2 linked regions of the Gimesia benthica genome follow. Each later gene encodes a partner of the first gene's protein in a complex. Links are inferred from orthologs where the notes say so. Each region holds a gene or a part of one and is shown on either strand. Other genes may lie near its edges.

Evidence for each region. The genes of interacting proteins can lie anywhere in the genome.
Region 2: the proteins of F1728_RS28475 (region 1) and F1728_RS26175 are in contact, whole or in part, in a crystal structure (PDB 5UE9), measured with the Lactococcus lactis proteins. The link is inferred for Gimesia benthica from one-to-one orthologs. Residues at the interface, in WP_023189152.1 of Lactococcus lactis: Leu4, Gln5, Ala47, Ser48, Met49, Leu50, Leu51, Arg52, Arg53, Met95, Leu98, Arg223, Met224, Ala225, Cys226, Ile228, Gly229, Ala230, Cys231, Tyr232, Ala233, Val235, Glu236, His237, Asn243, His244, Ala245, Lys247, Glu250; in WP_025017116.1 of Lactococcus lactis: Gly25, Phe27, Phe29, Glu32, Tyr33, Lys35, Tyr36, Lys48, Phe56, Thr60, Pro61, Arg62, Val63, Ala64, Glu65, Thr66, Ala67, Ser68, Gly69, Met70, Ile74, Gln77, Pro223, Glu251, Phe274, Ala275, Pro277, Phe278.

The regions. Positions count from the first base shown.
Region 1 is NZ_CP043930.1:7,268,851-7,275,718, forward strand. The notes cover bases 1-2,962. They hold F1728_RS28475 (dihydroorotate dehydrogenase electron transfer subunit), read left to right. Parts: upstream 1-1,026; coding sequence 1,027-1,899; downstream 1,900-2,962. Other genes in these bases: F1728_RS28470 (pseudouridine synthase), read left to right, coding at 2-988; F1728_RS28480 (DNA-binding transcriptional response regulator), read left to right, coding at 1,973-2,962. Also shown: more of F1728_RS28480, read left to right, coding at 2,963-2,992; F1728_RS28485 (serine/threonine protein kinase), read left to right, coding at 3,266-4,972; F1728_RS28490 (hypothetical protein), read right to left, coding at 4,996-5,280; F1728_RS28495 (Ldh family oxidoreductase), read right to left, coding at 5,374-6,435.
Region 2 is NZ_CP043930.1:6,685,277-6,692,152, forward strand. The notes cover bases 1,456-4,425. They hold F1728_RS26175 (dihydroorotate dehydrogenase), read right to left. Parts: upstream 3,422-4,425; coding sequence 2,489-3,421; downstream 1,456-2,488. Other genes in these bases: trpS (tryptophan--tRNA ligase), read right to left, coding at 1,456-2,415; F1728_RS26180 (HU family DNA-binding protein), read right to left, coding at 4,395-4,425. Outside these bases: F1728_RS26160 (outer membrane protein assembly factor BamB family protein), read right to left, coding at 1-659; F1728_RS26165 (hypothetical protein), read right to left, coding at 750-1,424; more of trpS, read right to left, coding at 1,435-1,455; more of F1728_RS26180, read right to left, coding at 4,426-4,865; F1728_RS26185 (YkgJ family cysteine cluster protein), read right to left, coding at 5,473-5,904; mobA (molybdenum cofactor guanylyltransferase), read left to right, coding at 5,982-6,632; F1728_RS26195 (ArnT family glycosyltransferase), read right to left, coding at 6,655-6,876.

The DNA.
Region 1 (6,868 bases):
CATGAGTTCCGATAACCCCACCCCGTCCGAATCCGATTCCCCCACAGACGACAGCCACCTGATTCGTTTGCAGAAATATCTGGCAGCGACCGGTCTGGGGTCCCGTCGTCATTGTGAAGAATACATCGAAACCGGACGCGTGACCGTCGACGGGGAGATCGTGACCGAACTGGGCGCCCGCATCGATCCCGAAACGCAGGTCATCACCGTGGATGGCGAGCGGGCCCGCATGGAACCCCGTCGATATTTTCTGTTGAACAAACCGTCCGGTTTTCTCTGTACGAACCAGGATCCGGCGGGAAGGCGACGGGTGATTGACCTGTTTCCCGGCGAAGGGCAGCGGCTGTTTACCGTCGGTCGGCTGGATGAAAACAGTGAAGGTCTGCTGCTGGTGACCAATGACGGTGCGATGGCTCAGCGTCTTGCACATCCACGTTATCGCGTCGCACGAACCTATCATGTGCAGGTCGCCGGTCATCCGACTCGGGAAAAGCTGGACGAACTGCGAAAAGGGGTGCGGTTCAAAGAAGGTGTCTTCCGCGTTTCCGGTTTAAAACCGTTGAAAAAGCAGGGGAAAAGTACCTTTCTGGAAATGACGCTGCACGAAGGACAGAACCGTGAGATCCGGCGAATGATGGCCCGCATCGGCCATAAAGTCATGCAGCTGATTCGCGTCCGCTTTGGTCCGCTGAACCTGGGAAAACTCAAATCGGGCGAATACCGACGGCTGTCGGATACCGAACTTAAAAAACTGCGGGAGATGCTGAATGAGCAGCATTCCCCCGATCTCCGCAAGCGTAAAAGCAAGAAGAAAGCGGCTCCCAGTCGCGGAAAACCGGCCCGGCGTGGTGCGGGAAAAAATATTTCAGACAAAGAGACAGGTGGAAAAAAACGGTCTGTCGGCAATAAAGGAAAACGAGGGGCCTCTGCGGTTCCGAAGAAACCCGCTCAGAAGAAGTCCACAGGACGTCGCATTATCGGCGATTAACGAGCGGGAACCACTGAGCGCCGGCAAGGAAAGCAAACATGACAGAGACTCACGCATTCAGCGATTGTGCAACCCCCCAGTATTTGGCAGCAACAGTCACCGAACAGGTCCAGATGGCAAAGGATACCTGGCGGCTGCGAATTCACTGTCCCGAAATCGCGCGGGTGATTCTGCCTGGCCAGTTCTTCATGGTCCGCGAGCCGGGCGTAAACGATCCGCTGCTGGGGCGTCCCTTCGCACTCTACGATACCTGCCTGGACGAAGCGGGACAGCCGATCGGGCTGGACTTTGGTTACGTGGTGGTCGGAAAACTGACCTCCCGCATGACGCACTGGCAACCCGGTGATCAGGTCGAAATCTGGGGACCGCTGGGGAATGGCTTCCCGCAGCCCGGTCCCGGTTCGCTGGTCATGGTGGCGGGCGGGATCGGACAGACGCCGTTTCTGGCGACCGCCCGGGAAGCACTGGGGCAACGTACTTATGGTGAGCCGGTGCGGAAACTGGAAGCGTTTCCCGAGCGAGTGAGCCTGCTGTACGGGGCTCGTTCGGAAGCATACCTGGCAGGGCTGGATGATTTTCGCCTCGATGGGCTGGAAGTCGAAGTAGCTACCGATGATGGCTCGTTTGGACATGCCGGCTATGTCACCGAACTGCTCAAGCAGCGGATTGAAAGCGATGCACCTCCCGAGACCATCTTCTGTTGTGGTCCGGAACCGATGATGGAAGCGGTCAGTAAGCTCGCCCAGGAAGCAGGGATTTCCTGCTGGCTGTCACTGGAGACACCGATGGCCTGTGGCTTTGGCGCCTGTTTCAGTTGTGTCGCGAAAGTCCGCGTCGGTGCTGACGACTGGGACTATCGGCGAACCTGCGTAGAAGGGCCCGTGTTTAACGCCGAACAGCTGATATTTTAGACGCGGAACGCGACCTCGTATTGACAGTTTTGAACGGAAAACCCTATAGTTCAGGCTGATTTCAGGTCGGGACATGAACGTGCAGGATGATGAACACAACCAGACAGGGGCAGCGGCTTTCGCGGATTTCGCAGAAAGACAGTCTCGGTCTCCGCAGTCAGACCGACTTTCGCCGACAGATGACTCTCAAGCCTCCTCTGAGCAAAATCATTCTTCCGTGATTCCGCCCCGCTTTCGTTTGCTGTTTGTGAGCAATCAGCGCCCCGAGTGGGTAGGCTTTGCTTTACGGCTGGATGCTATCGGCTGTGAAGAGCCCCGTCTGGAGTGGGCCTCGAATGCCGAAGAGATGCTCAAACTGCTGAGCAATCACAGCTACGATTGTCTGTTGATTCAGGCCGACGTTGAGGGACGTCATAACTGCGGCGAACTGCTGCAGGCGATTCGCGTCAGTGGTTGTGATGAACCGATCGTCCTGGTTTCACCCGTTCCCGATGATCGACTGGCACTGGCTGCCTGTGAATTCCAGGCGGAACTGCTGGTTTCCCCCGCCGGCTGGGACTCACCCGCATTATTGGATTATGTGCAACGGGCATTGTGGGTACAGCAACTGCAGGAAGACCATCATCGCCTGCAGGTCGAGAATCATCGTCGCCTGGTCCGCGAACGGGATGAAGCCGAGCGGTTGCTGAATCAGCAGCGCTCGATGGTCGAGCAGCTGCAGACGCTGGTCTACCCGGGAGAATTCGAACCGTCTGCTGGAGAAGCACCGGCTGAACAGAGTGTTCCCGAAGTGTCCATGTCGGATGCACAGATTCCTGCTGACATTCCAGAATACTATCATGAGCTGCTGCGAACCTATGTGATCATGGGCTCCGGGAGTCTGAAGGATGAGATTATCCAGATTGCGGAACTGCTGGCAGCGGCCCGATTGACCTCGCGTCAGGTACTGGAGTTCCATCTGGAGTGTGTGGAGACGATTGTCCGGGGGCTGGGGAACCGAAGTTCACGGCATGTCATGTCGCGTGCGGACCTGCTGGCACTGGAGATGATGGTCCACCTGGGTGAGTGTTACCAGAAGAGATTGTCTGAGTAGTATAAGTTACGTGATTGTAACAGCTTATACCCTCCCACGCATATTTGAGCTTCCCGGAGAAAAACTACTGTCAATCGTATCTCCGAGTACCTATAATAATTGACAATATGCTGCCCTCCACGTTCAGTTTATTTGATATATCGAACAGACGGTACGAGCCTGAAGAAAACCTGACAGGAATTGACAGATCGCTGCGGCTGACAACGAGGCGCTCACGGACGGTATTCAGCGATGCTCCTGTCTAATCCAGGTTTCTACCGGGGAACTTTGAGGATGAGTTCAAAACCAACACCCCATTCTGCTGCTAATACAAAATCGATGCCTACTCTGATTTCCAAGGAGATCAGAAAAGATGCCGGCAAATTCTGTCCGCATGCCGGGGTCGTCTCTCGCGGTTCAGGCAGTATGTTTCAGGAGCAGGGACGAACGTTGCTGCTCCAGCGTCTGCGAATGGCATCCCTGCTGTTAGGGCTGGGGGCAACTGCGTTTCTGATCCGCGGTTTCTGGCTGGGTGAGTACAAGAACCCCCACGACAGTCAGATGCTGCTGCTGGATGGCGTTCTGGCGGTGATTCTTTTCTCCGTCTCCGCCTTTCTGTGGTGGAAGCCCTGCCTCTGTAAATACCGCCTGCGGATCTGCGAAGCGATCACTTTCGGTGCACCTGCCTGTTTTTTCATCTGGTGGCACTTCAGTGAGCTCTGTGCCTGCGATCCGGTTTTACTGGGCAAAGTCGCTTTTGAATTTCCCCTGAGAACCGCATTCCCCTGGGTGATATTAATCTTCACTTACGGGATCTTTATACCGAATTCGCTGAAGGGTGTGATCTCGGTGGTGAGCCTGATGGTCATCAGCCCGATTGTGGGCGCGATCATGACCGGAATGCAGGTGCCCCAGGTGTCAGAAGTACTGTATAGCGGCGGTTTGTCGGAGATAATCATCCTGCTGCTGATTGCCGGGAGCACTGCCGTCTATGGTTCGCATCGGGTTGACAGTTTGAGGCGTGAAGCCTTCGACTTGAAAAGCGTGGGGATGTACACGCTCCGCAAGCAGATCGGCAGTGGCGGGATGGGCGAAGTCTATCTGGCCGAGCATCGGTTGCTGAAGCGTCCCTGTGCGATCAAGCTGATCCGGCGGGACAAGGTCGATGATGAAAATGTCCTGCTGCGGTTTGAAAGCGAAGTGCAGGCGACTGCTGGCCTGACGCACCCGAATACAATTGAGATCTACGATTACGGGCATACCGAAGAGGGGACATTCTATTATGCAATGGAATTCCTGCCCGGACTGAACCTGCAGGAAATCGTGGAGCGGTTTGGACCTCTGCCCCAGGAGCGGGTTGTGTATCTGCTCAGACAGGTCTGTTCTGCCCTGGCGGAAGCACACCAGAAGGGACTGATTCACCGCGATATCAAGCCGGGGAACATTTTCTCAGCCGAGCGTGGCGGTCTGTTCGATGTGGCCAAACTGCTCGACTTTGGTCTGGTTAAGTATCATCGTACCGATGACGTTTCGCTGGAGTTAACCATGGAAGGGGCCGTGGTGGGATCTCCGCTGTATACGAGTCCTGAAGTGGTCACTGGAGATGGCAGTCCCGGACCGCGGTCCGACATTTACTCACTGGGGGCGAGCGCTTATTACCTGCTGACCGGGAAACCGGTCTTTGAAGGGGATAACGCTTTGAAGGTGATGTTCGCCCATGCGAGCCAGGCCGTGAAACCGTTGCGGGAACTGAATCCGGAGGTCTCTCCTGAACTGGAAGAGATCATTATGAAATGCCTGGAGAAGAAGCCGGACGATCGTTACCAGAACTCTGCCGAACTGCTGGAGGCTCTGGAACAGCTACAGGTCAATAGCTGGACCCAGGCCCAGGCATCCGAGTGGTGGTCTGAAGCCGAGCATATGGTACAGCATGTATCCGAAGATGACGAATTTGCGTCCGATTATCTGAAAGCCACGACGGTACTCCCCGTTAATGTCTGATTGATACCTGGATCGCCAGCGTTCTAACTGCGGGACTTATGTTGCCAGTTGAGGCGATCGCGGGTCAAAAAGCCGTGCCGAAGGGCACAGTCGACGCAATACAGGTCGTGACCGTTGGTGACAACGATCTCGCCGTGCATCAGCAGGTGGAAATGATCCTCGCCCGGAAACTTGGAGAAGCAGTACTCCTTGGACGAGGATGTTTTCACGAAAATCGTGATGTTTTCCGCATCATTGATGGGCACATAGAGCCGCGCATCCTGCTCGGGAGCGGGCTGGTTCGAATTCGGATCCATTTCATTCGCCATGGCTAAAGCTCCCGGTTTGTAGGCTGATTGAAATCAGACAGCCTCGCGAACTGTCTGGTCAATTCGCGAGGCTGTTGTGTCATCGATGGCTGATCAGTCCTGGACTTCCGGAACGGGAACGTCGAGTTCTTCAGCCAGTTTGGTCAGTGCTTCCCAGTTCCCTTTATCGAGGGAAATGCCTGTTTCATTACGGGTGGCAGCGGTTTTCTTTTCCGGGTCGCCCGGCAGAAAGACTTCTGTAACGCCGTCCTTGAGAGGCACGCTGCGGACATACTTTTCGAGATTGGTAATCTCGTTCAACAGGTGATTTTGACCACCCAGGTGAGTCGGGTCGATCACGACCACAAACACACAGTTCCCCTTTGGTGGTGGAGGATCAGGGAAGGCACACTGTCCACCCGAGAGGGCACCACAGAGCATTTCGACCATGAAGGACAGACCGAAACCTTTGTAGGCCTGATCGCCGCCCATGGGAAGGATTGTCCCTGGAGGATCGCCGTAGAGCATGTTGGGGTCGGTAGTGGGATTGCCATCCGGATCCAGAATCAGGCCGGGAGGAACCTGTTCTCCGGCAATTTTCTTGATGCGGACTTTACCTTCTGCGGTGGCAGAAGTGCCGAAGTCGAGTACGAAGGGACCTTTTTCTCCACCGGGCATGCCGATACAGATCGGATTGGTTCCCAGACGGGGACGCTTGCCTCCCACTGGCGCCACGCGGGGGGCGGAGCCGTGTGTGTTGGCGCAGATGATGGATGCCATACCTTTGGCGGCAGCCATTTCCGCGTATTCTCCCAGGCGGCCGATGTGCGAAGCGTGTTTCAGGGTTCCGACAGAGACACCCAGGTTGCCCGCTTTTTCGATCAGGCGATTCATCAGGTCATGCATCACGGTCTGACCGAATCCCCAGCCGCCGTCGCCGTTGATTGCAGCCGGTGTTTCGTTCAGGATCTTCAGAGTTTCACCGGCTTTGAGAATGCCTTCTTTGACACGGCCCATGTAGAACGGAAGACGCATCACGCCGTGGGAATCGTGCCCCAGCAGGTTGGCGTCGACCAGGCTTTTGGAAACGATGCGCGCTTCTTCTTCAGTGGCGCCGCCTTTGAGCATGAGCGTTTCGGTAAATTTTTGCAGCGACTCGGCAGAGATAACAGGCACTTCTGATGACCCTCTATGTTAATGGATGTTTGAATGAGCAAATTTACATGCCATAACTGATGTAAAGCTGACGTTGACCTTCATCATACAAACAAATCCAGATCCGGTAAATTTAGTGAATCGTCCGATTTTTCCTGTTGAAAAGAAAAATCAGTACGCAGCCCGGCAACCACGTTGAGCAGGGCACTTCAATGTATCAGGAGTGTTCCGGTTAGATAAAAGCGGCATGGTATTCCATGCCTCTGAGGGGGCAGGAAACGACTTAAGTGAATTGCCAGCGGTGTCATTCATCAGTCGGAATTCTAAAAATGCGGATCGCACAGGGAAAAAGTCCGTCCTGATAACGAATAGTGGAACTCCATAATCTTCTCAAATTTTAACAAAGACAACGGCACACAAACTCTTGCGACAGATGCCTCTGCGGTTGGACGAT
Region 2 (6,876 bases), 580 kb from region 1 along the record:
TGCGGATGCTGTCCGTAAATGTAACCGAGTCGATCGTTGACCCATTTAACGGCCCCCGTTTCCGCATTCAGGGCATAGATGAAGACACCTTCAAACGGCCAGACACCGGCGGCGAAGTAGAGTGTATTCTCTTCGATCACCGGGCCACCGCGAACTGGCCAGACGGAGATCAGGCGGCGGTTACCCAGAATCAGTCGCTGGGAAGGAACCGCCCGGTATTTCCACCGCAGTGCGCCGGTCTCAGCTGCCACCGCATAGACGCAGCCGTCATCCGAACCGAAGATCACCAGATCCTGCCAGGCGACCGGAGCCAGACGAACCGGGCCATCGGTGGTGAAACGCCAGAGTTCCTTACCGGTGGCCACATCAATGGCGGTGACGGAATCCGTTTGCGAGGAACCGTAAAACAGCCGCTGGTCTTTCACGATCGGTTCATAGCCTGCGTCGAACTGCAGTCGCTCATTATTGAAAGCGGGCTCAAGCGCCGGCAGTTTGTGAACCCATTGGACAAACAGACTCTCAGGCAGCGATTGTGCGGTCTCAGCCGAGCGTTGGGGATCGTGTCGCCACATGGGCCAGTCCGCTGCGGAAGCGGAATTTACTGCAAGGCTCAGAACGGACAGGAAGAGGGCCAGTATACGCGAGCGTAATGGGAGCATGGGGTCGAACCTTTGTCAGGTTGGGGACAGCAGATCGCAGGAAGGCAGTCGTTTTTCTCTCTATCAAAGTAGCACGACGCGGGACGAGGTTCAACTCTCTGTCGATTCCTGGTCTGTCAGAGCAGTCTCTATTGGCTCGGAGTCAAGAGCTGCAGGTTGGGTGACCTGACGGCTGGCCCAGACCGCAGCCACACAGCACAGCGTCAGTTCCACCAGCCAGAAGAGCAGGGGCCAGGGGGCATTCAGTTGCGCCACCGGGGAAATCCGATGTTCGAGATACGAGGAGATTTTGAGCAGATGCTCCTTCTTCTCCTGGCGTTCCTTCTTCGCCGCCTGGAACTGTTCTAATACCTGGTCATACTCTTTTCGGGCCTGCGGATCTTCGGGAGGTTCTCCCGTCGCGAACATCCGGTCGATGACCAGCGTCGTCTGATCCAGTTTGAATTGTCGGAGAGTCGCTGCCTGGTATCGCTGATGAGACAGATAGAGCACCAGGCCCTGTCCGGCGATGGTCAGGATCACGATCGTCAGCAAAATCCCGCGTGTCACGGTCAGTCCCGTTTTCACGGCGAGGGTCGAGAGCATCGCTCCCGCCACCAGCCCATAGACGACGGCGTAGACCAGAATCAGTTTGAGCCGCTCGGGCAGATGGACGGCCAGCAGCGAAAGTGCCGTCATCAAAACCAGACCGATGATCAACCAGGAGAGGAAGCCCGTTCTGGACCCCGGCGATTCAGATTGTACTTCTGAAGTTGGATCCGACATGCGACTCTTTTCATTTCGACAGGTGACTGGTTCCCAGGCCGCAGGCAGACTGTACCCGCTCCAGAACTTCTTTCCCTTTTTCCCGCGCTTTCCGGGCCCCTTCCGCGAGAATATCGTGGACGGTGTCCAGATCGGCGGCCAGCTGTTCGCGGCGTTCCCGGGCTTCCCCGAAGTATTCCAGAGCCGCATCGTGGACTGCCTGCTTGGCTTCACCATAACCCATGCCGCCGGCACGATAGCGGGCTGCCAGCTCTGCCTGCTGAGTTTCGTCAGCAAAGAGCTGATACAGGGCAAACACGGCACAGTTGTCAGGATCTTTGGGATCTTCCAGGGCTGCAGAGTCCGTTTTGATCGACATGACTTTCTTGCGCTGTTGCTTGGCCGTTTCGAAGATCTCAATCACGTTGCCGTAACTTTTGGACATCTTCCTTCCGTCCGTACCCGGCACTTTGGCCGAGGTATCCAGCGTGCGGGAGTTCGGCAGTGTCAGAGTTTCGCCAAACAGCATGTTGAACCGCTGGGCCAGGTCGCGGGTGACTTCGATGTGCTGTACCTGATCCTGACCCACCGGTACCAGGTCGCTGTCATACAGCAGAATATCTGCAGCCATCAGCACCGGGTAAGTAAACAGACCGGCGTCCGCAGCGATTCCATTGGCCTTTTTGTCTTTGTAGGCGTGACATTTTTCCAGCAGACTCATCTGCGTGATCGTCATCAGAATCCAGGTCAGGCTGGTCACCTCAGGAACATCCGACTGGCGGAAGAGAGTCGCCTGTTTGGGATCGAGTCCTAATGCCAGCAGGTCCAGGGCCGCATCAATGGTGTTCTGTCTCAGTTGCTCGGCATCGCGAACGGTCGTCAGGGCGTGGAGGTCGGCAATAAAGTAGAATGCCTGGTCGTTGTCCTGCAGGTCGATGTACTGTTTGATGGCCCCGAAGTAATTCCCCCAGTGGAAGCGGCCCGTGGGTTGAATTCCCGATAACACTCGCATGAGTTTATTCTCTTTGTCGCTTAAAAATTCGATTGTGGATGGTCAGGCTACGGTGTGTGAGACAGTGCCAGTATTATGGATACACCAGCGTGCCCACGAGTTCGCTGACTTGTGAGCAGTTTTCCGCGATCAGATTCTGTTCCAGCTCCGTGACCAGCTGAGTCGCGAGCCCTGGATTGTAGAAGTTGGCGGTTCCGATCTGGACGGCAGAGGCACCCGCGACGATGAACTCCATGACATCGTCGATATTAGAGATCCCACCCACGCCGATGATGGGAATATCCACGGCCCGGGCCACCTGGCAGACGACGCGTAAGGCCACTGGTTTGATGGCAGGGCCGCTCAGTCCGCCGAAGACGCCCCCCAGAATCGGTTTGCGGCGACGCCAGTCGATGGCGGTTCCCTGAACCGTATTGATCAGTGAGACCGCATCTGCGCCCCCTGCTTTCGCCGCCTGGGCAATGTCGACCACGCTGGTGACGTTGGGGGTCAGCTTGGCAATCACGGGTAACTCACAGCTCTCGGTTACCTGTTTGAGCATCTGCTCGGTCAGCTCGGGCTGTGTGCCGAAATCGACACCGCCACTCACATTGGGGCAGGAAATGTTCAGTTCCAGGGCCGTGATCTGATCCGGAAAGGCATTCAGCCGTTCTGCCATCCGGGCCATTTCCTCGATCGAGCGGCCGGCGATGTTCACAATCAGCGCGGTTTCCAGCGATGCGAGGTAGTTGAGATGTTTCTCGAGGAAGAGATCAATGCCGTCGTTATCCAGCCCGATTGAGTTCAGCAGGCCGGCACTCGTTTCAACGGTGCGGGGGGGAGCATTTCCAATCCGCGGCTCCGTCGTGATGGTTTTGGGGATGATGCCTCCCAGTCGGGAGAAATCAAGGAAGGGTTGCATTTCACGTGCATACCCGAATGTACCAGAGGCGACCAGGATCGGGTTTTTGAGCTGGAGACGGTTCAGCGTAACTGATAACAGATCCGTTTGGGTCGGGGCGTTCATCGAGTCGTTATCCGGGACAGCCGGAGGCTGTCTCATCTATTGAAGTCTGGATTGAAATAGAGCGTGCCCCGTCAATCGCCGGGCGTGAAAGTCGGCTGGTATTACCAGGGCACTCGAGACGCAGATCAACGTGGATCCACTGAGTCACATCTTAGCGTTACCGACGGGAGAGAACCAGTTAGAGCGAGGCGTAAATAGCGAACTGGTAAAAGCGAAACAGCTGCCGAAATGAGAATTACGGCAGCTGCAATTATGTCTGAAGCGTCAACTGTTCAACGGATCCGTTTGCGCCCGGGCAAGCGGAATGACCCCGGGAGGATGCGTTAGATGACACCACCATGTGTTCGGTATGGCGTGGCTACGTCAGGCATATCCAGTCCCCAGATACGTTCCCAGATCTTTGGGATGTGACGCATACTTTCAGACTGGAAGATTAATTGACGAGTACGGTCATCACGTGAAGATGAGTAGATAGGAACCACACATCCGACCTGAGTGAGCGATACTGCAATTAACATGCTGGCCAAAAGAAACTTACGCATTTTTTTCTCCATGATATGGTCGTGCCATATTTGCTGGTAGTGATCCCAGGCAGAGATCCCTTAATTCAATCCATTGAAATCAAGGCATCAAACCGATATCGAAGGGGTTAAAGTGCTGAAATGTGAAGGGAGGAGAGTGGAGAGATATGATTATAAATACCGCTTTTATTCTCCTCTAGATCGTTTTATCGACAACCGGATCAGGTGACTTTGGTAAAAAATGCGGATTATTCCAATTATTTTGGTAATCGGGCCATTGAGGGCTGAAATGGGCCTCTGATACGGAATAATCGTTCATCAGACGCTGAGAGAAGTGAGATCAGGTAGTAAGGGGCATAAAAAAACCGGTCTGTTGATGTACCATCAAATCAGACCGGTTATGAGAAAACTCATACCAGTTCTTTCCACAATAAGGTCTTTAAGAAAAAGGCTTAAGGTGTATGCTGCGTACCCGACGGGTAGGAATTGTTGTAGCTTCCTACTTGAGGGGACCCTGGTGTCGTACCGGGACTGGGTGGTGCCGACGACGGTGGAGGAGTCTGCTGCGGTGGTGTTGACGCCGCAGGTGGACTGCTTACCGGTGGTTGGGAGGCAGCGGCCGCTTTGAGCTTGGCTGCTTCTTCTTCCAGGTCGCGTACACGTTTTTCCATTTCCTTACCAGGCTTGAATGTGACGACGTACTTCTCCTCCACGTCGACGCGTTCGCCTGTTCTTGGATTTCTGGCTTTACGGGCCGCCCGCTTTTTGACTTCGAAAACGCCAAAATTGCGGAGCTCGATTCGTTTGTCGGTGACGAGTGTATCGACAATCGCATCGAACGTTTTTTGCACAATCTCTTTTGTCTTGAGTTGTGTCAGACCAATCTCTTCCGAAATCACTTTGACAATCTCTTTTTTCGTCACGACTGGGTTCTCCCAATTTTGAGAAGCCGTCGGACAGCTACGCCCTTCCGCTGGGCACTCGAGAGCCGTCTCAACTGTAATGGGTTACACGACTTAGTGTCACAATAGATTATTTCCCACAATTGAACAGTAAGTCAAGACCGATCTTTCAGCGCAGGGGTTTCGCGCCTGGTTCTTGGACAGGGAGACACTGTTCAACTGTCAAAAGCCAAAACCGCAAATGCAGGGGATTTCGACGTGAAATGAGCTGGTGAGACGATCTTAAGTGTAATCTGGAAAACAGGATAGGAATAGAGCCGGTTTCGGCTCAGAACCCCGGAACCAGGATTCGTAACTTCGTTATAGTCCCTATATCCAGACTGTAAGATTTTTTGACAAACTTCGAAGTTAAATAAAAAAAGTGCCCTCTGTGAGCAGAACAAGTCGTTTTCGACGTTCCAAAGTCTTGCTCAACCGTTACTTATTGAACCGAAATAAAATCAAAATTCACCAGGCGATCGAGATTCTGACGGTATCGAAATGCATTTCAAGTCAGCGCGTTGTCGTTGTGAAAACAGTGCGCGGAACAAACGGAAAGTTCTCACCTGACTTACGACACGCTGCTGAATCACAAGTCGATCTGCTCAGACCGTTTTTGAATTTCTTCGAAGCTGACGAAGGCACCTTTACCTGCACCAGGGCAGTCGGGAGAGAGAGAGTCCCAACTTGCTTTGTCTTTCAGATTCGAATTCCAGAAAGGCCAGGTGCGACATTGCACCGGACGTGCTTCATAAATTGTGCAGCCACGTTTTTCTGGATCAAAGAAAGTGCAATCCCCGTTTGCATATTCCGTTAAGGTGCGTCGACCTGCATAAAGTCGAGTATGCATTAACAGAATTTCTCCCGTCGATTTTTCCGTTAAGTCTGCTATCGCTTTGATTTCTGCATCATCGACCCAGACCACTCCCGGCGCGCCCGTGCAACAGTTTCCACATTGTGTACAGGTGAAATTCAGGCCATCGCGATACCATGGTTCCTGTTCAGAATTCTGATCACTCATGATTTCGGATCGCTTCTTGAGAGGAGAAGTTGTTAAACTGTGACTTTCATTTTTGTTTGTAAATTACTTGAGCTGAGATGTCAAACTCAAACGCAGAATTGAAGATCGGCGGAATCGTACTCTGTGGTGGTGCCAGTTCGCGGATGAATTATCCTAAAGCCCTGCTGCCTCTGGGCCAGGAGGTGATGCTGCAGCGCGTAGTGAGAATTATTGGCTCCTGTGTCAGTCCGGTAGTGGTGATGGCCTCCCCGGATCAACAACTTCCCACACTGCCTGCCGGTGTTCCCGTTTATTTCGATCGAGAGCCGCTGGAAGGGCCTCTCGCGGCGATTGGGCAGGGAATTGAAGCATTGCACGGGAAATGCGAAGCCGTGTTTGTATCGGGCTGTGATACGCCTCTGATCCAGACATCAATGATCGAATGCCTCTGCTCCCGTCTGGGAAACAAACAACTGGCTATGGTTCGCGAAGGAGATCGCCTGCACCCGCTGGCGGCCATCTATCGCGTCTCGCTGCTCGAGACGATTCAACAACTGTTGTCACAGGGAAAACGACGCCCGATTGACCTCGTCGCGCAGGTGGATTCTGTCTTTCTGGAAACGACGGAACTGCAGGAAATTGATCCGGGGCTGCGGAGCCTGCGAAATATCAATACGCGTGCTCAGTACCAGACACTGCTCAACGAACTGGAAATCACGGATTCAACAGTACTTCCGTTTTCTGACTGAGCATTCCGGCAGACAGTCGGTTTTAATTGGAAGGCATGAGCCCCATGCGCGCCTGGTTGACCGCATTCTGCCAGCGGTAAACGTCTTCGGGTGTCAGCTCATACACGTTGATGGAGTATCCCAGCCGTCGTTTGGGTTCAAAAAAGCGGAAATAGCCGAGGGCATCGGTACCGAGATTGTGCCGGCTGCCATCCTCTTTACGCACCGAATAGGGGCGCCCCTGCAGCAGGCTGGCACTGATCGC